One region of the Sorangium sp. KYC3313 genome, then DNA from elsewhere that is predicted to be linked to it. Evidence: riboswitches for the same ligand, from Rfam matches in the RefSeq annotation. Region 1 holds a riboswitch; each other region holds the start of a gene.

Region 1 (6,277 bases):
CACCTCCACGCCGACCCGCCCGGTCGGGACGAGCACGTCGCAAGGGCGCTCCCGGTCCGCGCCGGTGGCGTGGCACTCCCCGCTCGCGAGGGCGTGCAGCGCGAGCCCCTCGCCGAGGCGCGCCTCCGCGCTGACGGCGCCGCGCGCGAACGAGCGCCGCGCCCGCGCGAGCGGGACGTCGTCCGGCGCGCGCGAGATGCCCTCGCGCGCGACCGAGAGCACGGGCCGCACCCGGAGCCGGTCAGCGAAGGAGAGCGTCGCCCCGAGCGTCTGCTCCAGGCGGCGGCCGGCGAGCCGGAGCTCCGGCGTGAGCAGGGCGAGCTCGAAGAGCGGGTCGTGGACCTCCGACCGCGCCTCGATGAACGAGGTGCGCGCCTCGAGCGTGTGCTGCGCCTCTCGGCCGAACGGCACCCGCGCCGCGACGGACGTCAGCGCGCGCCGCGACTCCCCCCGCGCCTCCCGGGACGGCAGGAGCGCGAGCCTCGGCACGCCCTGCTCGCGATCGGTGCCGTTCGCGATCACGTCGACGATCGCGCCGCCCCCGAGCTCGACGCGCGCGAGCGCCCAGGCGTCGATCGTGCGCACGTCGGCGTTCTGCCGGCGCTCCAGGGTGTCGTCGCTCTCGTCGAAGAGCGTCCCGCGATCGTCGACGAAGGCGTAGCGGTTCTCCGCGGCCTCCGCGCTCACCCCGACGATCGAGCTCACCGGGCCCGCGCTGGCGCCGGCGAACGCCCACCCGCGCCGCGCGCCGAGCGAGCCCGCCATGACGCCGACGCCGGCCGTCGTCCGGGAAGGCCGCCGCGGCTCGAAGAAGATCGCGCCGCCGGGGCCGAGGCGGTCCGCCTCGATGGGCGCGTGGCCACGGTAGATCTCGACGCGCTCGATGAGCCAGAGGGGCACGAGGGAGAGATCCGCCGTGCCCACGACGTCGTCGTTCAGGCGGACGCCGGCGAGGTACACCGGCGTCTGCGTTGCTGTCGCTCCCCGGAGGGCCGCGGTCGCCGGCCCGCCGAAGCCGCCCGACTCGACGATGAGGACGCCCGGCTGCGTGCGGAGCACGTCCGCCGCCCCGAGCCCCGCGCCGGTGAGGCGCTCGCGGCCCAGCACCGAGCCCGCGACGGACCTGTCCTTGGGCGGCGCGGGCGCGCGCACGCGATCCCCCTCGACGCGCACCTCCAGCGGGGCCGTCCCCGGCGGGGCGGCGGCGCGACCGCCCTCCTGCTCGGCCTCCGGCCTGCGCGGCTCGTCGGCGCGGGCGGCCGGCAGGGCCGCCACGGCGCCGCAGGCGGCGAGCGCGAGCCAGCACGCCGCGCCGGCGCTCCGGCGCCGACGCGACCGACGATCAGAAGAATCAACCATTCACGCGCCGCCTGCCCGCGTCGACCCAGCGCTGCTCCGGGTGAGCCGAGAGCCGAAGCGAGGGGCTGCGTGACGGGCCACGGCACCGCGCGCGAGCGAGGTGGTCGAGAGCCTGGGCGCCTTCCCCTCGAAGGCTCAGGTCAGCGCGCGCCAGCGAACCGGCGCGCGCACCTCGGCAGGTCTTCGGACTCACGGGCGCTGCGGCCGTCGCCGGTCGCTCTCCTACACATCACCGCTTCCCGGGCTGCTCGGGTGCATGCCCAGTGCTTCTTGGTGATGGTCGTTCCCGTTCACCGCTGCGGGGGCAGTCCCGGATTCTCACCGGGTTCCCTTTTCAGCTCGCCAGGCGATGGCCGGACGAGCACCGATGGCGGGGCGACTCGTCGCACCCGTCACGCAGGATGTCAACGCAGAAGCGAAGGTCCAGAGCGCCCCGCCCACGGGCCCACCGGCGACGCACACCCGAGACAGAACCGGGAGTCCCTTGACAGTCTTGCACGCGCGTGTCATGAGTCACTTGAAACTGATTTTCTTTATCAGTTATCGGAAACGAGCGGCCCGAGACCTGACGTCCAGCGCCCGATGACCTGAGCCCACGTGGCTCTCGACGCCCATCGGAGCTGAATGTGACGAGTTCCATCTCGATACCGGCCTCTGTCGCGCTGCCCGCGGTCAACGCAGGGCAGCTGTTGAAGCAATACACCCCTGAGTCGGCGTTCTTCTTCGCGTCGCCGACACGCACCCTCCTCGCGCAGGGCGTACACGACATGATCCTCGAGCCGAACGGCGCGGATCAGGGCGACCGCCTCGCGGACCGCGTCACGAGGGTGCTCGCGGCGGCGTCGAGGGCCGGCGCCGGCCAGAGCTTCCCCATGGTGGTCGGCGCGGTGCCGTTCAACAGCACGTCGCCGGCGCACCTCATCGTGCCGAGGGCGATCCAGAGCGCGGGCCCGCTCAACCCCACGTCGGAATCGCCGCGGTCGCAGCTGCCGATCACCATCCAGGAGCTGCGCCAGATCCCCGAGCCCCGCGACTACGTGCGCGGCGTCGAGACGGCGGTGGGCCTGATGCGGTCCGGGGCGCTGAGCAAGGTGGTCCTGTCCAGGATGCTGGAGATGGTCCTGCGAGAGCCGGTCGATCTCCGCCTCGTCCTCCAGCGCCTCTCGCAGCAGAACCGGAGCGGCTACACCTTCGCCGCCAACCTCTCGGATCCGACCGCGGGGCTCTCCAGCGCGGAGCGCGGCGTCCCGACCTCGCGCGCGCGGACGCTCCTCGGCGCGAGCCCGGAGCTGCTCCTGTCCCGCTCCGGGCTCCGGGTGATCGCCAATCCGCTCGCCGGCTCCGCGGTCCGCAGCCCGGACCCCGACGAGGACCGCCGGCGGGCGATCGCGCTGCTCGCGTCCGAGAAGGACCGGCACGAGCACGCGATCGTCGTCGACGCCGTCGCCGCCGCGCTCCGGCCGTTCTGCCGGCGCCTGAGCGTCCCCGACGAGCCGTCGCTCACGCAGACCCCGACGCTGTGGCACCTGTCGAGCCGGCTCACCGGGGAGCTGCGCGATCTCTCGATCTCCTCGATGAAGCTGGCCACCGCGCTGCACCCGACGCCCGCCGTGTGCGGCTACCCCACGGAGCGCGCCCGCGACGCCATCGAGGCGATCGAGCGGTTCGATCGCGGGTTCTTCACGGGGCTCGTGGGCTGGTCCGACGCCAGCGGCGACGGCGAGTGGGCGGTCGTCATCCGCTGCGCCGACGTCGCCGGCCGGGCGCTCCGCCTCTATGCCGGGGCCGGGATCGTCCTCGGATCGAGCGGCGAGCACGAGCTCGCCGAGACCACCGCCAAGCTCGGGACCATGCTGAACGCGCTCGGCCTCGACCAGGCGCCGGAGCGGGCGTGAGCGCTCCGGAGGAGCGCCGGCAGGCGCCCGCGCAGGCGCGACCGCAGGCGCTCGACGGCTGGACTCCGTGGCCGGCCGAGCTGGCCGATCTCTACCGGCGCGCCGGCTACTGGCGCGGCGAGACCTTCGGGCGCCTGCTCCGCGAGCGGGCCGCGCGGCACCCGGATCGGATCGCGCTCGTCAGCGGCGATCGCCGGCTGAGCTACGGTGAGCTCGATCGGCGCGCCGATCGCCTCGCCGCGGGCCTGCTGCACCTCGGGCTCCGGCCGGGGGATCGCGTCGTCGTCCAGCTCCCGAACATCGCGGAGTTCTTCGAGGTGTGCTTCGCGCTGTTCCGGCTCGGGGCGCTCCCCGTGCTGGCCCTGCCCGCGCACCGCCGCGCCGAGATCGCGGTTTTCTGCGAGCACACCGAGGCGGTCGCGTACGTCATCGCCGACCGGGACGGCGGGTTCGATTACCGCGCGCTGGCGAGCCAGATCCGGCGCGACGTCGGGACCTTGCGGCACGTGCTCGTGGCCGGCGAGCCGGGCGAGCACACGGCGCTCTCCGGCCTGGACCGGGAGCCCGTCGAGCTCCCGGAGCCCGCCGCGGGGGACGTCGCCTTCTTCCAGCTGTCCGGCGGGAGCACCGGCGTACCGAAGCTCATCCCGCGGACGCACGACGACTACCTCTACAGCGTGCGGGCCAGCGCGGAGATCTGCGGGCTCGACGAGGGCAGCGTCTACCTCGCCGTCCTCCCTGTCGCGCACAACTTCACGCTCAGCTCGCCCGGGAGCCTGGGCGTGCTCCACGCCGGCGGCCGGGTGGTGCTCTGCCGCCGCCCCAGCCCGGACGAGGCGTTCCCGTGGATCGAGCGGGAGCGGGTCACGATGACGGCGCTCGTGCCGCCGCTGGCCTCGGTCTGGCTGGAGTCGGCCCGGACGGCGCGGCACGACCTGTCGAGCTTGAAGGTGCTCCAGGTGGGCGGCGCCAGGCTCCCGGCGGAGGTCGCGCGCCGCGTGGGGCCGACCCTGGGCTGCAAGGTGCAGCAGGTGTTCGGGATGGCGGAGGGGCTCGTCAACTACACCCGCCTTGACGACCCCGACGCCATCGCGCTCGAGACGCAGGGCCGGCCCATCTCGCCCCACGACGAGGTCCGCGTCGTGGACGACGACGACCGCGACGTCGAGCCCGGGCAGGTCGGTCACCTGCTCACGCGAGGGCCCTACACGATCCGCGGCTATTACAGGGCCGGCGCGCACAACGAGAAGGCGTTCACGCGCGACGGCTTCTACCGCACGGGCGATCTCGTGCGGCGGACCCCGGAGGGCTACCTCGTCGTGGAGGGCCGCGCCAAGGATCAGATCAACCGCGGCGGCGAGAAGATCGCGGCCGAGGAGGTCGAGAACCACGTCCTCGCCCACCCGGCGGTGCGCGACGCGGCGCTCGTCGCGATGCCGGACGCCCACCTCGGCGAGCGTTCGTGCGCGTTCCTCGTGGCCCGCGGGCAGCCGCCGCCGGCGAGGGAGATCAACGCCTTCCTGCGCGAGCGCGGCGTCGCCCAGTTCAAGGTGCCCGATCGCATCGAGTGGCTCGACGCCCTCCCGACGACGAGCGTCGGCAAGGTGGACAAGAAGGCGCTCCGCCGGTGGATCGCCGACAGGCTCGCGCAGGGCGCGCGCGCCTGAGAGGACAGCGCGGGCCCAGGCGGCGCAGCGACGCCCGCGGCCCGTTCCATCGACAGGAGCGCTGCGACCAGAAGAGAGAGAAGAGAGGAACGACCATGGCCATCCCCCGCATCCAGACCTACCGCATGCCACGCGCCGAGGAGCTCCCGGAGAGCCGGGCGTCATGGCGGCCGGACCCGGGGCGCTCCGTCCTCTTGATCCACGATATGCAGGAGTATTTCCTCGGCTTCTACGACGCGAGCGCATCCCCGATGGTCGAGCTGATCGAAAGTGTCCGCCTGCTCCGGGAGCGGTGCGCGGCGAGCGGGATCCCGGTCGTCTACACGAAGCAGCCCGCCGAGCAGACGAGGGCCCAGCGCGGCCTGCTGACGGATCTCTGGGGGCCCGGGCTGACGCAGCAGCCCGACAAACACGAGATCGTGCGCGAGCTCGCGCCGGGAAGCGCCGACACCGTGCTCACCAAGTGGCGTTACAGCGCCTTCCAGCGAACGGAGCTCCTGGATCTCCTGCGCCGGTGGGGCCGCGATCAGCTGATCGTGTGCGGCGTGTACGCGCACATCGGGTGCCTGCTGACCGCGTGCGAAGCGTTCATGAACGACGTCCAGCCGTTCCTCGTGACCGACGGGACCGCCGATTTTTCCCGGCAGCAGCACGACATGGCCATCGCCTACGTGGCGCAGCGGTGCGGCGTCGCGCTGCCGACGAGCGACGTCCTGGCCGCGCTCGCGCCCCGCGAGCGGGCGAGCGCCCCGCAGCGCGACGCGACGGCGCCGGCGCAGCTCGGGGCGGCGCAGGACCGGGCGCCGTGGGTCGAGCGCCTGCGCGGCGACGTGGCCGAGGTCCTCGACCAGCTCCCCTCGGCGATCTCCGATCGCGACGGCATCCTCGATCTGGGGCTCGACTCGATACGGCTCATGACGCTCGTCGAGCGGTGGCGCGCCGCGGGGATCGACGTCGCGTTCGTGGACCTCGCCGAGCTGCCGACGCTCGGGCACTGGTGGGAACTGCTGTCGGCCCGGCTGCCGCGCGAGGCGAGGCCAGCGCCCCGGCACCGCGCGGAGGCGCCCCTCCAGGAAGCCGCCCGCTGACAGGCCGAGCTTGCCCCAGGACGGCTTCGCCATGGCACAGGTCACCATGAATCAGGTCGCGACATCCCCACCCAGGACGGTGGCGCGCACGCCGCCGCGCCTCCTCGAGGTGCTGCGCACGACCGCGATCTCCCCCCGCATGCGGCGGATCACGCTGGGCGGCGCGGCGATCGCGGGGTTCCCCGCGCGCTCGGGCGGCGCGCACATCAAGGTCTTCTTCCCGCGCGGCGACCAGGCGGCGCCGGAGCTGCCCACGCTGGGGCCGGAC
Region 2 (6,277 bases), 4.1 Mb from region 1:
GGTCGAGCAGGAACGCGGCCCCGCTCAGCGACAGCCCGCGCAAGGGCGCGACCCGCAGGCCGACCTCGTAGCCCGTCGCGGGCGTGATCAGCGTCGCCGCCCCCTCGCCCAGCACCGCGCCCTGCGCGTCGTTCGAGTGGAAGCCCCGCCCGAAGTGGGCGAACAGATCGACCCCCTCGACGGGCGACACGATCGCCGTGAGCTTCGGGAGCAGCTGCATCTGTCCCCGGGCGCCGCTCGACCTGTTCCCCGCCGTCTCGAGGTCCTCGCCCGGGTCGTCCACGTTGACGTCGATCCACTGCGCGCGCGCCCCGAGCACGACGCGGAGCCAGCGCCGGAGCCGGGCGTCCTGCTCGACGTAGACGCCGATCTGGCTCTCGTCGACGTGGGTCCTGCTCTTCTCCTCGACCCGCTCGCGCGCCTCGTCGTGGTGGAGGGACTTGTCGATCGCGTCCGCGCGGATCTGCGCGCCCAGCGAGGTCGTGAACCTCGCCCCGCCGATCTCGTATTGCCTGCGGAACCGGAGATCGGCGCCCCCGACGGCGCGGTCGTCGTTCTGCTCGATCTGGTCGCCCCGGACGGGGTCCTCGCTGAAGAAGGTGAAGTTCGAGTACAGCGTGAAGCGGTACCGGACGAGGTAGGCCAGCGCGCTCAGATCGGCGTCCCGCCACGCGGTCGAGGTTGCAACGGACGCCATGTGCCGCTCGGTCGCCCCGCCCTCGGTCGGATCCACGGCGCCGAAATGGTCGATGCACGGCTGTCCGAACGCCGACGGCGGCGGGTTCAGGCCGCCCTGCTCGCCCTCGCCGCACACCGCGCGCGCGGGGATCTGGCCGGAGCCGTGCCAGGTCGATCCGTACGACATCCAGGTCATCTGGACCTTCCCGGTGTTGCCCAGATCGTGCGTGGCCCGCAGGTACACGTTGAAGCGCTCGAGCCGCTCCGGGCTCAGGAACGGCCCGTCGTTCCGGTAGATCTCCGCCGCGGCCACCGCGCGCCACGCGTCGCCGAGATCCGGCGAGGCGATGACGAGGCCGCGCTGGATACCGTACTGCCCCAGGCTGACCTGCGCGTGGCTCTCCTCGAGCTTCTCGGCGAAGCGCAGGTTGACGGCGCCCGCCGTACCGAAGTCGCCGATGCTCGCGTAATAAGGCCCCTTGTACCCGTCGAGCCCTGTCACGAGCTCCGGGATCATGAAGTAGAGATCGGTGAAGCCGTGCCCGTGGCCGTGGCTGACCATGTTGACGGGCACGCCGTCGACGAAGAAGGCGACGTCGGTCCCGTGGTCCGCGTCGAACCCGCGGAGGAAGTACTGGTTCGCCTTGCCGCCGCCCGCGTGCTGCACGGCGAAGAGCCCGGGGACCGACTCGAGGAGGTCGCCCGGCCGGAGCCTCGGCCTGAGCTCGAGCTCCCGGTGTCCGACGGAGACGCGCGACGCGGCCTCGCTGCCCGGCTTCTCCGCCTGGATCGTGACCTCGATCGCGGCGTCGCCCGCGGGCGCGCCCGCACCGGTGGGCTCTGCAGCGGCGGCCTCCGGCGGGGCAGCGGGCGCCTCGGGGGCAGCGGGCGGCTCGGAGGTGTCGCCCTCGGCGCGCGCGGGCCGCGCGGCGGCCAGCACCATGGATAAAGCGGCGAGCAGATGAAGATGAAGCAGATGAGATGGATGGCGGTGCCCGTGGCTCGTCGTGACCGTCTCGCGCAGCATTCGCGTCCTCCTTCGCTGCAATCGCGCGGAGCGGCGCCGTGCCGCTCGCGTCGAGCTCCGCGAGGACGAAATGGCTGGCCATCGCACGGTGCGCTGGACCGACCTCTCGCCCCCACGGGCGACCGGAAGGCGACGCGGGGGGCGGTTCGGTATCCGGGACGTGGCAGAGGCAGAGCTGCACCGGCTCGGACCTCACCGCCTCCCTCGAGGCTCCCAGGTCGAACCGGCGCCGGATGTCTCCCGCCGCCGGGCGCTGGCAGGTCTTCGGGCTCGCGAGCGCTCCGGTCAGACCGGCTCCCTACTGTCCACCGCTTCCCAGCCCTCGACGGGCCAGTGCTTGGGGTGGAGGTCGTTCTCGCTTACCGCTGCGGGGCAGCCCCGGAGTTTCACCGGGTTCCCTCTTCGGCCCAGGCGAACGCCCGGGCACCAGCGCGGCGCGCACCCTATGGCCGTGCGCCTTCGGCTGTCAATCGCTACCGCTCCCCTCGCCCGCCCGCGCGGATGCCGCGCAGGCCGAACGTTCGGGCTCTAGCGAGGATGGGCTCGCTCCTCCGTGGGTCGCGTGCTACACGGCCGCGGCCGTATATGCCCCGTAACGATCTCCGCAATATCGCCATCGTCGCCCACGTCGACCACGGGAAGACGACCCTCGTCGATCACATGCTCCGCCAGTCGGGCGCCTTCCGAGAGAACGAGGTCGTGGCCGAGCGTGTCATGGACTCGAACGACCTCGAGCGGGAGCGCGGCATCACCATCCTCGCGAAGAACACGAGCATCCGGTACCGCGGGGTCAAGATCAACATCGTCGACACGCCCGGCCACTCCGACTTCGGCGGCGAGGTCGAGCGCACGCTCATGATGGCCGACGGGGCGCTCCTCCTCGTCGACGCCGCCGAGGGCCCGCTGCCGCAGACGCGCTTCGTGCTCTCGAAGTGCCTCCAGCGCGGCTTCCCGGTCATCGTGGTCATCAACAAGATCGACCGGAGCGACGCGCGCGCCCACGAGGTGCTCTCCGAGGTGTTCGACCTCTTCTGCGACCTCGAGGCCGGCGACGCGCAGATGGACTTCGCGACGCTCTACGCGATCGCGAAGTTCGGCCAGGCGAAGCGCGAGCTCGAGCACGAGGCGAAGGACCTCGAGCCGCTCTTCGAGACCATCCTCGAGCGGGTCCCCGGCCCCTCCGGCGACCCCGACGGTCCGCTCCAGGTCATCGTCTGCAACACGACCCACGACGACTACGTGGGCCGGCTCGCGGTCGGCCGGGTGGTCCGCGGCACCGCCCGTTCGGGCGCCGACGTCGCGCTCCTCGGCGAGGGCGGGCAGTCGCGCGGCTACGTGAAGATGCTCTACGCGTACGAGGGGCTGAAGCGGGTCGCGGTCGAGAGCGCCGTCGCGGGCGAGGTCATCGCCATCGCGGGGCTCGAGTCGGCCACGATCGGCGACACGATCACGGATCCGGCGCACCCCGAGGCGCTGCCGCGCATCGTGGTCGAGGAGCCGACGATCAAGATGAAGGTCGGCGTCAACACGTCGACCTTCGCCGGCAAGTGCAAGCAGTCGAAGTACCTGACGAGCCGTCACCTGAAGGAGCGGCTCGAGCGCGAGGCGATGAAGAACCTCGCGATCCGCGTGGAGCCGACGGACGTGCCCGACACGTTCGTGGTGCTCGGCCGCGGCGAGCTCCAGCTGGCGATCCTCGTGGAGACGATGCGGCGCGAGGGGTACGAGATGCAGCTCTCGAACCCCGAGGTGGTGACGCGCGAGATCGACGGCGAGGTGATGGAGCCGCTCGAGCTCGTGGTCGTGGACGTGCCGGACACCTACGTCGGCATCGTGACCGAGCGCCTCAGCTCCCGGCGCGGCCGGATGGTGAAGATGACGAACCCCGGCTTCGGCCGCGCCCGCCTCGAGTTCCGGGTGCCGTCGCGCGGGCTCATCGGCTTCCGCGGCGAGTTCCTGACCGCGACGCGCGGGACGGGCCTGCTCAACACGATGTTCGACGGCTGGGCGCCCTGGGGCGGCCCGATGATGCGCCGCCCCACCGGCGCCATCGTCGCCGATCGCGCCGGCGTGTCGACCCCGTACGCGCTGCACCACCTGCAGCCGCGCGGCATGTTCTTCATCGTCCCCGGCGTCGAGGTCTACGAGGGGATGATCATCGGCGAGCACAACCGGCCGAACGACACCGACGTCAACGTCATCAAGGAGAAGAAGCTGTCGAACGTGCGCAACCACGGCAAGGACGAGAACGTCCTCCTGGCCAGCCCGCGGCTGCTCACGATCGAGACGGCGATGGAGTGGATCGACGGCGACGAGCTCGTCGAGGTCACGCCCGACGCGGTGCGCGTCCGCAAGAAGGTGCTCGCGTGCAACCGCCGGGAGCGCCGCGAGGACGCGATCGAGCAATCGCAGGCGGTGGAATGAGCGGCGGGGGCGCGCGGGGGCGTGCGGGGAGTCCGACGCGCGCCCCTGCCGTGCCTGCCGCGCGATATGATGCCCTGATGAGAACGCCGCTGCTCTTCGCTTTCCTGGCTTCGCTCGCCGCGCTCTCGGGGGCGGGCGCCTGCGGCGGGGCCGTCGTCGTCGACGGGCTCCCCGGGAGCTCCGACGGCGCCGGGGGCGCGGGCGAGGGCTCGCAGTCGGCGAGCTCCGGCGGCCCCTCCATCGAGGAGCAGATGGCCTCGTGCGATTTCTTCTGCTCGCTCTTCGACGGCGTCACGTGCCCGGAGCTCCGGTGCAGCGAGCGCTGCGCCGACCTGCTCTCGGAGCAGCGCCCCTGCAACGCGCTGACCGCTCCTTTCTTCGAGTGCATGGGCGAGACCGTCATCTCCGCGGACCGGATCCCCTGCACGTTCCTCGCGCCGTCGATCGCGTCGCTCTTCGATTGCCTGAGCGGGCGCGATCCGACGTGCACGACCGATTTCCTGCCCCAGACGTGCGACGCGCCGTTCGAGAAGCTCAGGGCGTGCCAGCGCGATCAGGGCCGGTAGCGGGGGCGCTCGTCGCCTGACGCGCGCGGCCGCGCGCCGGGGTCGAGGGCGCGCCGGAGCGGCCCGAGGGCGTCGGCGACGAACGCGACGAGCGCCTTCACGCGCGGCACCCCGCGCGTATCGCGGTGCACCCCGAGCCACAGCTTGCGCCCTGGCGGCGGCGAGGGCGGCGAGAGCAGGCGGAGGCCGGCGGTCGCGTCGCCCAGGTAGCGGGGCAGGCAGACGAGCCCGACGCCGGCGGCCCCCATCGTCGCCTGGGGCTCGCGGCCGTTGGTGCGCGCGGCGACGCGGGCCTTCGCGGCGACGGCGCGCACCCACGACAGGTCGGCGATCGCCGGAGGATCGTCGTTCATCGTGACGAGGGTGTGGCCCTCGCACTGCCGGCCCCAGTCCGGCGGGCCGCGCTCGGCGAGGTAGGCCTCCGAGGCATAGAGCCCGAACCCGATCCGCGCGACCTCGCGCTGGAAGACCTCGTGGTGCTCGAACGCGGCGGGGCGAAGGGCGATGTCCGCTTCCCGCCGCGGCAGGCTCAGCCAGCGCGCGTCCGCGATGAGATCGACGGAGATGGCGGGGTGGCGCGCGAGGAACGGGACGAGCAGCGGCCCGAGGACGCGCGTGGCCAGCCACTCGGACGCGGTGATACGGAGGTGGCCTCTCAGGCCTGCGTCGCGTCCGGCGGCGGCGCGCTCGGCGGCGAGCGCGTCCTGCTCCATGCGCTCGGCGTGGCCGAGCACGCTCTCGCCCGCGGCCGAGAGCGCGAACCCCGACGGCGAGCGCTGGAAGAGCCTCGCCCCGAGGCGCCGCTCGAACGCCGCGACGCGCCGCCCCACGGTCGGCTGGGTGACCTTCAGCGCGCGCGCGGCGGCGGAGAGGTTGCCGTGCCGCGCGACGGCGAGGAAGTAGCGCAGATCGTCCCAGTCGAGCATGGCTCCGGGGCGCGGGGCGCTGCTGCCGGAGAGCGCTCCGCGCCATGCAAAGGTGCATGCCGAGTCTACGTCGATGGAGGATCCCCGGGCAACGGCGGACCGCGCATGCTCTCCAGCGTGCGTTCCCGCACCCGCGCACTCGCGCTCTCGCAGGTCGCGTGGTTCACGTCGGATGATCCGATGGAGGCTGGCATGTTGACGAATCGTCGTGAGTTTCTCCACCGCGTGACCGGCACGGCCGCGGCGGGCTTCCTGGGCTCGGCCCCGGCCGGGACGACCTCCTGTGCCGCGCAGCACGGGCCGGCGCCGCCGCGGCCGGCGGCCGGGTCGACGATCAAGGCGATCGCCTTCGACGCCTTTCCGATCTTCGATCCACGCCCGATCGCGGCGCTCGCGGAGGAGCTCTGTCCTGGCAAGGGGGCATCGCTGAGCGAGGCGTGGCGCACCCGGCAATTCGAGTACACGTGGCTCCGGGTCGCGTCCCACGAGTATGCCGACTTCTGGCAGGTGACGGCGGACGCGCTGGTGTTCGCCGAGCGCGCGCTGGCGCTCGATCTCGGGGAGGAGAAGCGGGCGCGGCTCCTCGGCGCCTACCTCGATCTCCGGGCGTGGCCCGACGTGCTGCCGGCGCTCCGGGCGCTGAGGGGCGCGGGGCT
Region 3 (6,277 bases), 5.0 Mb from region 1:
CGATCGCGGAGGTGCTGCACCGGGAGTTCGGGGACTCGAAGTACCGGGCGGCCACGCTGCTCAGGAACCTGGTGGCTGCCGGGTGGTACGGGAAGAAGAGCGGGCGGGGGTTCTACGTGTACGACGAGAAGGGGCAGAAGAGCGGGCGGGCGGTGTAGGCGGCGGCTACGGAGCCAGGAAGGGAGGGGGCGCCGCGCGGGGGGCCGGCGGGGGCCCCTCCCACGAACTCGCGCCTTTTGGGGGGCTGTGGCCGGCTGAACGGGCGAGGCGGTCAGGGAGGGCGTCGCACGGAGCGGGCCGGCGCTCGGCTTCGTGGGGCCCTACCCCGCCGGCCCCCCGCGCGGCGCCCCCTCCCTCCCTGGCTCTCTCCAGGGGGGATGAGGGGGACGGCGACGGGATATGCGCGAGGCGAACACGGGTGTGCGGGTCGGAGGACGGGCGGTCTGCCCGACTGCCCACGATTGCGCGCGGGCTCGCGGCAGGGCGTCAGAGGATCGCTCCCGCACTCAAGCGGTGAGTTCGGATCATCGAGCGACGGGGCGTGTCCCGGAACAGGCGCGTGACGTCCTCTGGGAATCGCTCGAATCGCTCGCATGGGAATCGCTCGCTCGTCGGCTCGGCAACGGCCTCGGCACGGAATGCGGCCTTCGCGGGCGACGGCAGGCGCTTCCCACCGGCGCGGCGCGCTGCTAACCACGCTCCATGACCGCTCAAGAACAGCAGCCGGGGGCCCCTGCTCGCGGTACGCTCCAGTTCGTCGCCGTCGAGCGCGCGGATCACGTCGCCACCGTGACCATCCAGCGGCCCGACAAACTCAACGCGCTGAACCCCGCCGTGCTCGGCGAGCTCACCGCGGCCTTCCGCGACCTCCTCGCGCCCGCCGAGGGCAACGAGGTCCGCGCGGCCGTGCTGACCGGCGCCGGCAAGGCGTTCGTCGCCGGCGCCGACATCGCGGAGATGGCGACCATGAACAGCATCGCCGCGAAGCGGTTCGCCGACGCAGGCCACCGGCTCGCCGAGCTCATCGAGACTGCCCCCTTCCCCGTGATCGCCGCCGTCAACGGCTTCGCGCTGGGCGGCGGCTGCGAGCTCGCCCTCGCATGCGACTTCATCTACGCCGCCGAAGGCGCCAAGCTCGGCCAGCCCGAGGTGAACCTGGGCGTCATCCCGGGGTTCGGCGGGACCCAGCGGCTGCTGCGACGGGTCGGGCCCGGACGCGCGCGCGAGCTCGTCTATTCAGGTGACATGATCACCGCCCAGCAGGCGCTGTCGATCGGGCTCGTCAACGCCGTCTTCCCAGCGACCGAGCTGCTCGCGCGCGCCCGCGAGACCGCCCTCAAGATCGCCTCGCGCGGCCCGCTCGCCGTCGCCGCCGCCAAGCGCGTCCTCCTGCGCGGCGAGAGCCTCGACCTCGCCGCCGCCAACGAGCTGGAAGCACAGGCATTCGCCGCGCTCTTCGGCAGCGAAGATCAACAGCTCGGAATGAAAGCGTTCCTGGCGAAATCGCAGGCCACGTTCACCGGAAAGTGACGCCTCGGAAGGCGCGAACCGCGCGCTCGAGGGCAAAAAAAATACCGCGCATCACGCTGGAGGGGGGCCCAGAATGACCGCGGCAGGGAAACCGCGCCGGAGTCTTGAACGTCCGCCACGGTGCAGAAGAAAGACCGCATGCGCTCCGGGCTGGGGGGTCCGCGCCGGTGCGCATGCGGTAGTCAGATTGTGGCATCCGCAAGCGCGTTGTCGATAACAAAGTGCAACGCGTGCACGCCGAGCGAGCAGAACGCTCCAGGCGCGAAGGCGGCCAGGCAGCCAGGCGGGCGCGCGGCCCCCACACACACGATCTGCGGGAATTCACGTTCGAGCCGGGCATACCCCTCCACCAGAGACAGCACCCAGCACAGCGTTCGTCTCGCATTCCGAGACGAGCGAACACGAAATCCCTCATCTCTTCAATAAGAGAGGCCACGAGGCAACAGGCCGTACACCGGACACCTGCTCCCGAGTAAAGAGCCAGGACGAACAAAGCACACTGCGGAAGGAATGCGCCGCCGCCCGCATTCAAGCGCACGAGAGCCCCTCGTCCGGGCCCCAACCGAGACGGGGGCTGCGCCCGCGCGGCGACAAAGTAAACAGTCTTTATCTAAGGGGGACATAATTCGAGACGTGCGCTCGACGACTCGTCGCGTGATGCGTCTGGGTCAATTTCTCGACCTCGGGCCACAGCACGACAGGGCCTCGAGCGCTCGTCGGCGCCCATGACCGCTCGATGGGGGGCGCCGACGGGCGCGCGGCGCGCCTCGGCGGCGATGGCCTCGTGCGCCTCGGCAGCGCCCCCGAGGGCAGGGTGTCCACCAGCGCAGGCATCACCGCCGCGCCGACGCCGCGGACGAGGGGGCTCGCGGCGGGCCGCGAGCCCCCTCGTCCACGATCGGGGCGCGACGTCCTTGACGCCGGGCACGAAACGGGATTACCGAGCACCGGCCTGACAATCCATTCCTCGGGTGCCCTCCGGGGCATAACAGGGAAGCCGGTGCAAAACCGGCGCGGTCCCGCCACCGTGAGTGGGGAGCTGCTTCCGAAGACCACTGGGCCTCATTGAAAGAGGCCTGGGAAGGTGGACGCAGCGCTGGGAGCTCGAGCAGCTCCCTGAACCCATGAGCCGGGAGACCTACCCGAGCCTCCCACGAGGTGCAGCTTGCGCACGTCTTCGTGGCGTCCGGGTGCGGACTTCACCCGGAGCGCCGAAATCGGTCTTCACGGCCGCGCATTGTCGATCGCCGCCGTGTCCTTGGGAACGCTCCTCGCGCCCCGGCCCGCGGCGGCGATGCACCTCGCGGAAGGTGTCCTGCCGCTCGGCTGGTGCGCCTTCTGGAACGCGCTCGCCCTGCCCTTCGTCGCGATCGCCCTCCACCTGCTCCGGCGCCGCACCCGGCAGGACGCCTTCTACAAGCCGTTCGTCGGCCTCATCGCGGCAGCCGTCTTCGCGATCTCGTGCATGCCCGTGCCGGTGCCGACCGCCGGGACCTGCTCCCACCCGTGCGGCACAGGGCTCGCGGCGGTGCTCATCGGCCCCTGGATGACCGTCCTCGTCACCGTGGTGGCGCTCCTTATCCAGGCCCTCTTCCTCGCGCACGGCGGCCTCACAACGCTCGGCGCCGACGTCGCGTCGATGGGCATCGCGGGCGCCTTCACCGGATACTTCGCCTTCCATCTCGCGCGGCGCTGCGGCGCGAACCTCTGGGTCGCGGGCTTCCTCGCGGGCGTGACGTCGGACTGGGCAACGTACGCCACCACGGCGCTCGCGCTCGCGCTCGGGCTCTCGGGCGAGGGCTCGGTGACGTCCATGTTCACGGGCGTCGCCCTCGCCTTCGTCCCCACCCAGCTGCCGCTCGGCATCCTCGAGGGCGTCATGACCGCGGGGGCGCTCGTCTTCCTGCGCGCCCGGCGGCCCGACATCCTGGACCGGCTCCAGGTCGTCCGGCTCGCCCCGGGGGCCTCGTGACCCGGCGGCTCGGACAGCGCCCGCTGCCAGCGCCGCTCGCGCGGCGCGCGCGCGCGGCGCTCCTGCTCGCCGGTTCATTCTGGCTCGCCGCCTGCGGCAACGCGTCCTGGGACGGCGTCGACGAGGCCGTGGTCCGCCGCGTCGCCGAGGACGCGGGGCGCCACGACACGGGGCCGCTGTTCGCGGGCCTCGAGGGCGACCTCCTGCTCTTCGCGTTCCTCTGGGCCGGGCTCCTCGCCGGCTTCGCCGTCGGCTATTTCTCGCGCGTGCTCTTCGTCGAGCGCGCGGGCGCGCCGGCGGGCAGGGCCGACGGCGAAGGCCTCCGTGCGGACTGACCCCCCCGCGCGGCTCCGGGACGTGGACGCCCGGCTCCGCCTCGGGGCCGCCGTGGCGGCGTGCTGCGTCGCCGCGGGCGCGCGCTCGCCCGTCACCCCGGCCGCGCTGCTCCTCCTCGCGTGCGCGGCCCTCCGCCTCCAGGGCACGCCGGCGCGCGCCGTCCTCCGCGCCGCCGCGCCCGCCGCGTGGCTCGGAGCGGTCGCGGCGGCGCTCGCGCTCGCGCTCACGCCGGGGGCGCCGCTCCTCCCCGGCGCGCCGTTCCCCGTCGACGCGCTCACGGCCGAGGGGGCCCGCCGCGCCGCCGCCATCGGCGCGCGCGTCCTCGCGGCGGCCGCGGTGCTCCGGTGGCTCGCCGGCGCCGCCGCGCCCGCCGAGATCGAGGCGGCGCTCGCCGGGCTCGGCGTCCCCGCGGCCCTCGTCGAGCTGCTCGCGCTGACGCGGCGCTTCGCCGGCGTGCTCCAGAGCGCGGCCGACAGCGCGTGGAGCGCAGCCGCGCTCCGCGGCGGGTTCACCCGCCCCGGCGCCGCCGCGCGCTCGGCCGGCGCCGTCGCGGGCGTCGTGGCGCTCCGGACGCTGGAGCGCTCCGAGAGCGCCGCGCTCGCGATGCAGCTCCGCGGCTACAAGGGAAAGCTCCCCGTCGCCGACCGAAGGACGAGCGCGCCTACAGCGAACGTCGCGTTCGCCGCCGCCGCCCTCGCCGCCCTCGGGCTCAGCGTCGCCGCGGGAGAGGCCGGATGATCGCGCTGCGCGCCCCCCGGCTCGGCTACCGGCGCGGCGAGCCCGTGCTGCGCGACGTGCGCCTCGACGTCGCCGAGGGCGAGTCCGTGGCGGTGCTCGGCGGCAACGGCGCCGGCAAGACCGCGCTGCTCCGGACGCTCGTCGGGCTCCTCCCGGCGCCCGGCGGCGGCGTCGAGATCGCGGGCCGCCGCGTGGGCTCGCCCTCGGACGCCGTCGCCGCAGGCGCCGCGCTCGTGCTCCAGGACCCGGACGACCAGCTGCTCGGCGCGACGCTCCTCGACGACGTCCTGTTCGGCCCGCGAAACCTCGGCCTGCCCGCGCCCGAGGCGCGCCGCCGCGCCGAGGCGGCGCTCGCCGCCGTCCAGATCGCGCACCTCGCCGACCGGGCCATCGAGGCGCTGAGCTTCGGCGAGCGCAAGCGCGCGTGCATCGCCGGGATGCTCGCGATGCGGCCGCGGGTGCTGCTGCTCGACGAGCCGACCGCGGGGCTCGACCCGGAAGGCGAGCTCGCCCTGTGCGAGACGCTGCGCGCGCTCTCCGAGCAGCAGGGGACCACGCTGGTCACCGCGACCCACGCGGTGGACCTCGTGCCGCTCTTCGCCTCGCGCGCGGTCCTGCTGGGCGACGGCCAGGTCCTCGCGGACGGGCCGCCGCGGGAGGTGTTCGCGCGGGGGGAGCTCCTCGCGCGGGCGCGGGTGCGGCGGCCGTGGGTCGCCGAGCTCTGGACCCGGATGAGCCCCGTGCCGCCGCGGGGCGGCGCGGGCCTCCCGCTCACCCTGGAGGAGGCGCTCGCGTGCATGACGACGGTCTCCTGCTGATCGGCCACGGCAGCCGCGACGCCGCGTCGAACGCCGAGTTCGAGGCGATCGTGGCCGATTACGCCGCGGCGCGGCCCGGGATCGCCGTGCAGCACGGCTACATCGAGCTCGCGACGCCTCACCTCGCCGACGCGCTCGCGGCGCTCGCGGCGCGGGCGTCCCGCGTGGCGGTCGTGCCGCTCTTCCTGTTCGCGGCGGGGCACGTGAAGAACGACATCCCGCTCGCGCTCGAGCGGGCGCGGGCCGCGCACCCGGGCGTGCGCTTCTCGGCGGCGCGGCCGCTCGGCGTGCACCCGGCGCTCGCGGAGATCGCGTTCGAGCGCGCCGCGACAGCGCTGCCGGACGACCCGGCGGCGCGGGCCCGGTCGGCGCTCGTCGTCGTGGGGCGCGGGTCGAGCGACCCCGACGCGAACGGCGATTTCTGCAAGACGGCGCGCCTCATCGGCGAGGGCCGCGGGCTCCAGCTCGTCGAGCCGACCTTCATCGGCGTCACCCGGCCCTCGGTCGAGGAGACGCTGGAGCGGGTCGCGCGGCACCGGCCGGAGCGCGTCGTGGTGGTCCCCTACTTCCTCTTCGCCGGGCGGCTCATGACGAAGCTCGCCGAGCAGGTCGACCGCTTCTCGTCGACGTACCCGTGGATCCGGGCCTCGCTCGCGCCGCACCTCGGCCGGTCGAGCGCGCTCGAGGGCCTGATCGACGAGCGCGCGCGCCAGGCGTTCGCCGGCGAGGCGCCGCTCCCCTGCGACACGTGCATGTACCGCACCGCGCTGCCGGGGCTCGCCCGGGAGGTCGGCGGGCTCAAGGCGATGCTCTACAGCGTGCGCCACACGCTCACGCACACGCAGGCGTCGAACCACCCGCACGCGCACCGCTCGCTGCGCAA

Evidence for each region. Region 1 has a riboswitch for cobalamin ahead of ACSRUE_RS28500 (TonB-dependent receptor domain-containing protein). Riboswitches for the same ligand answer to the same signal wherever they lie in the genome.
Region 2: linked by a shared signal. The riboswitch ahead of ACSRUE_RS43765 (TonB-dependent receptor) and the one ahead of ACSRUE_RS28500 (TonB-dependent receptor domain-containing protein) in region 1 are both predicted to bind cobalamin.
Region 3: linked by a shared signal. The riboswitch ahead of ACSRUE_RS00295 (energy-coupling factor ABC transporter permease) and the one ahead of ACSRUE_RS28500 (TonB-dependent receptor domain-containing protein) in region 1 are both predicted to bind cobalamin.

The regions. Positions count from the first base shown of each region.
Region 1 is NZ_CP197255.1:7,390,093-7,396,369, reverse strand. It holds gene ACSRUE_RS28500 (TonB-dependent receptor domain-containing protein) at 1-1,359, opposite strand, end outside; cobalamin riboswitch at 1,517-1,743, opposite strand; gene dhbC (isochorismate synthase DhbC) at 1,986-3,254, shown strand; gene ACSRUE_RS28490 ((2,3-dihydroxybenzoyl)adenylate synthase) at 3,251-4,921, shown strand; gene ACSRUE_RS28485 (isochorismatase family protein) at 5,017-6,009, shown strand; gene ACSRUE_RS28480 (siderophore-interacting protein) at 6,056-6,277, shown strand, end outside.
Region 2 is NZ_CP197255.1:11,478,912-11,485,188, forward strand. It holds gene ACSRUE_RS43765 (TonB-dependent receptor) at 1-1,621, opposite strand, end outside; cobalamin riboswitch at 1,944-2,151, opposite strand; gene typA (translational GTPase TypA) at 2,243-4,129, shown strand; gene ACSRUE_RS43775 (hypothetical protein) at 4,207-4,695, shown strand; gene ACSRUE_RS43780 (LysR family transcriptional regulator) at 4,683-5,621, opposite strand; gene ACSRUE_RS43785 (haloacid dehalogenase type II) at 5,814-6,277, shown strand, end outside.
Region 3 is NZ_CP197255.1:80,083-86,359, forward strand. It holds gene ACSRUE_RS00280 (3-hydroxyacyl-CoA dehydrogenase family protein) at 1-158, shown strand, start outside; gene ACSRUE_RS00285 (enoyl-CoA hydratase/isomerase family protein) at 703-1,530, shown strand; gene ACSRUE_RS00290 (hypothetical protein) at 1,713-1,892, opposite strand; cobalamin riboswitch at 2,483-2,690, shown strand; gene ACSRUE_RS00295 (energy-coupling factor ABC transporter permease) at 2,789-3,502, shown strand; gene ACSRUE_RS00300 (hypothetical protein) at 3,499-3,837, shown strand; gene ACSRUE_RS00305 (CbiQ family ECF transporter T component) at 3,827-4,576, shown strand; gene ACSRUE_RS00310 (energy-coupling factor ABC transporter ATP-binding protein) at 4,573-5,394, shown strand; gene ACSRUE_RS00315 (CbiX/SirB N-terminal domain-containing protein) at 5,370-6,277, shown strand, end outside.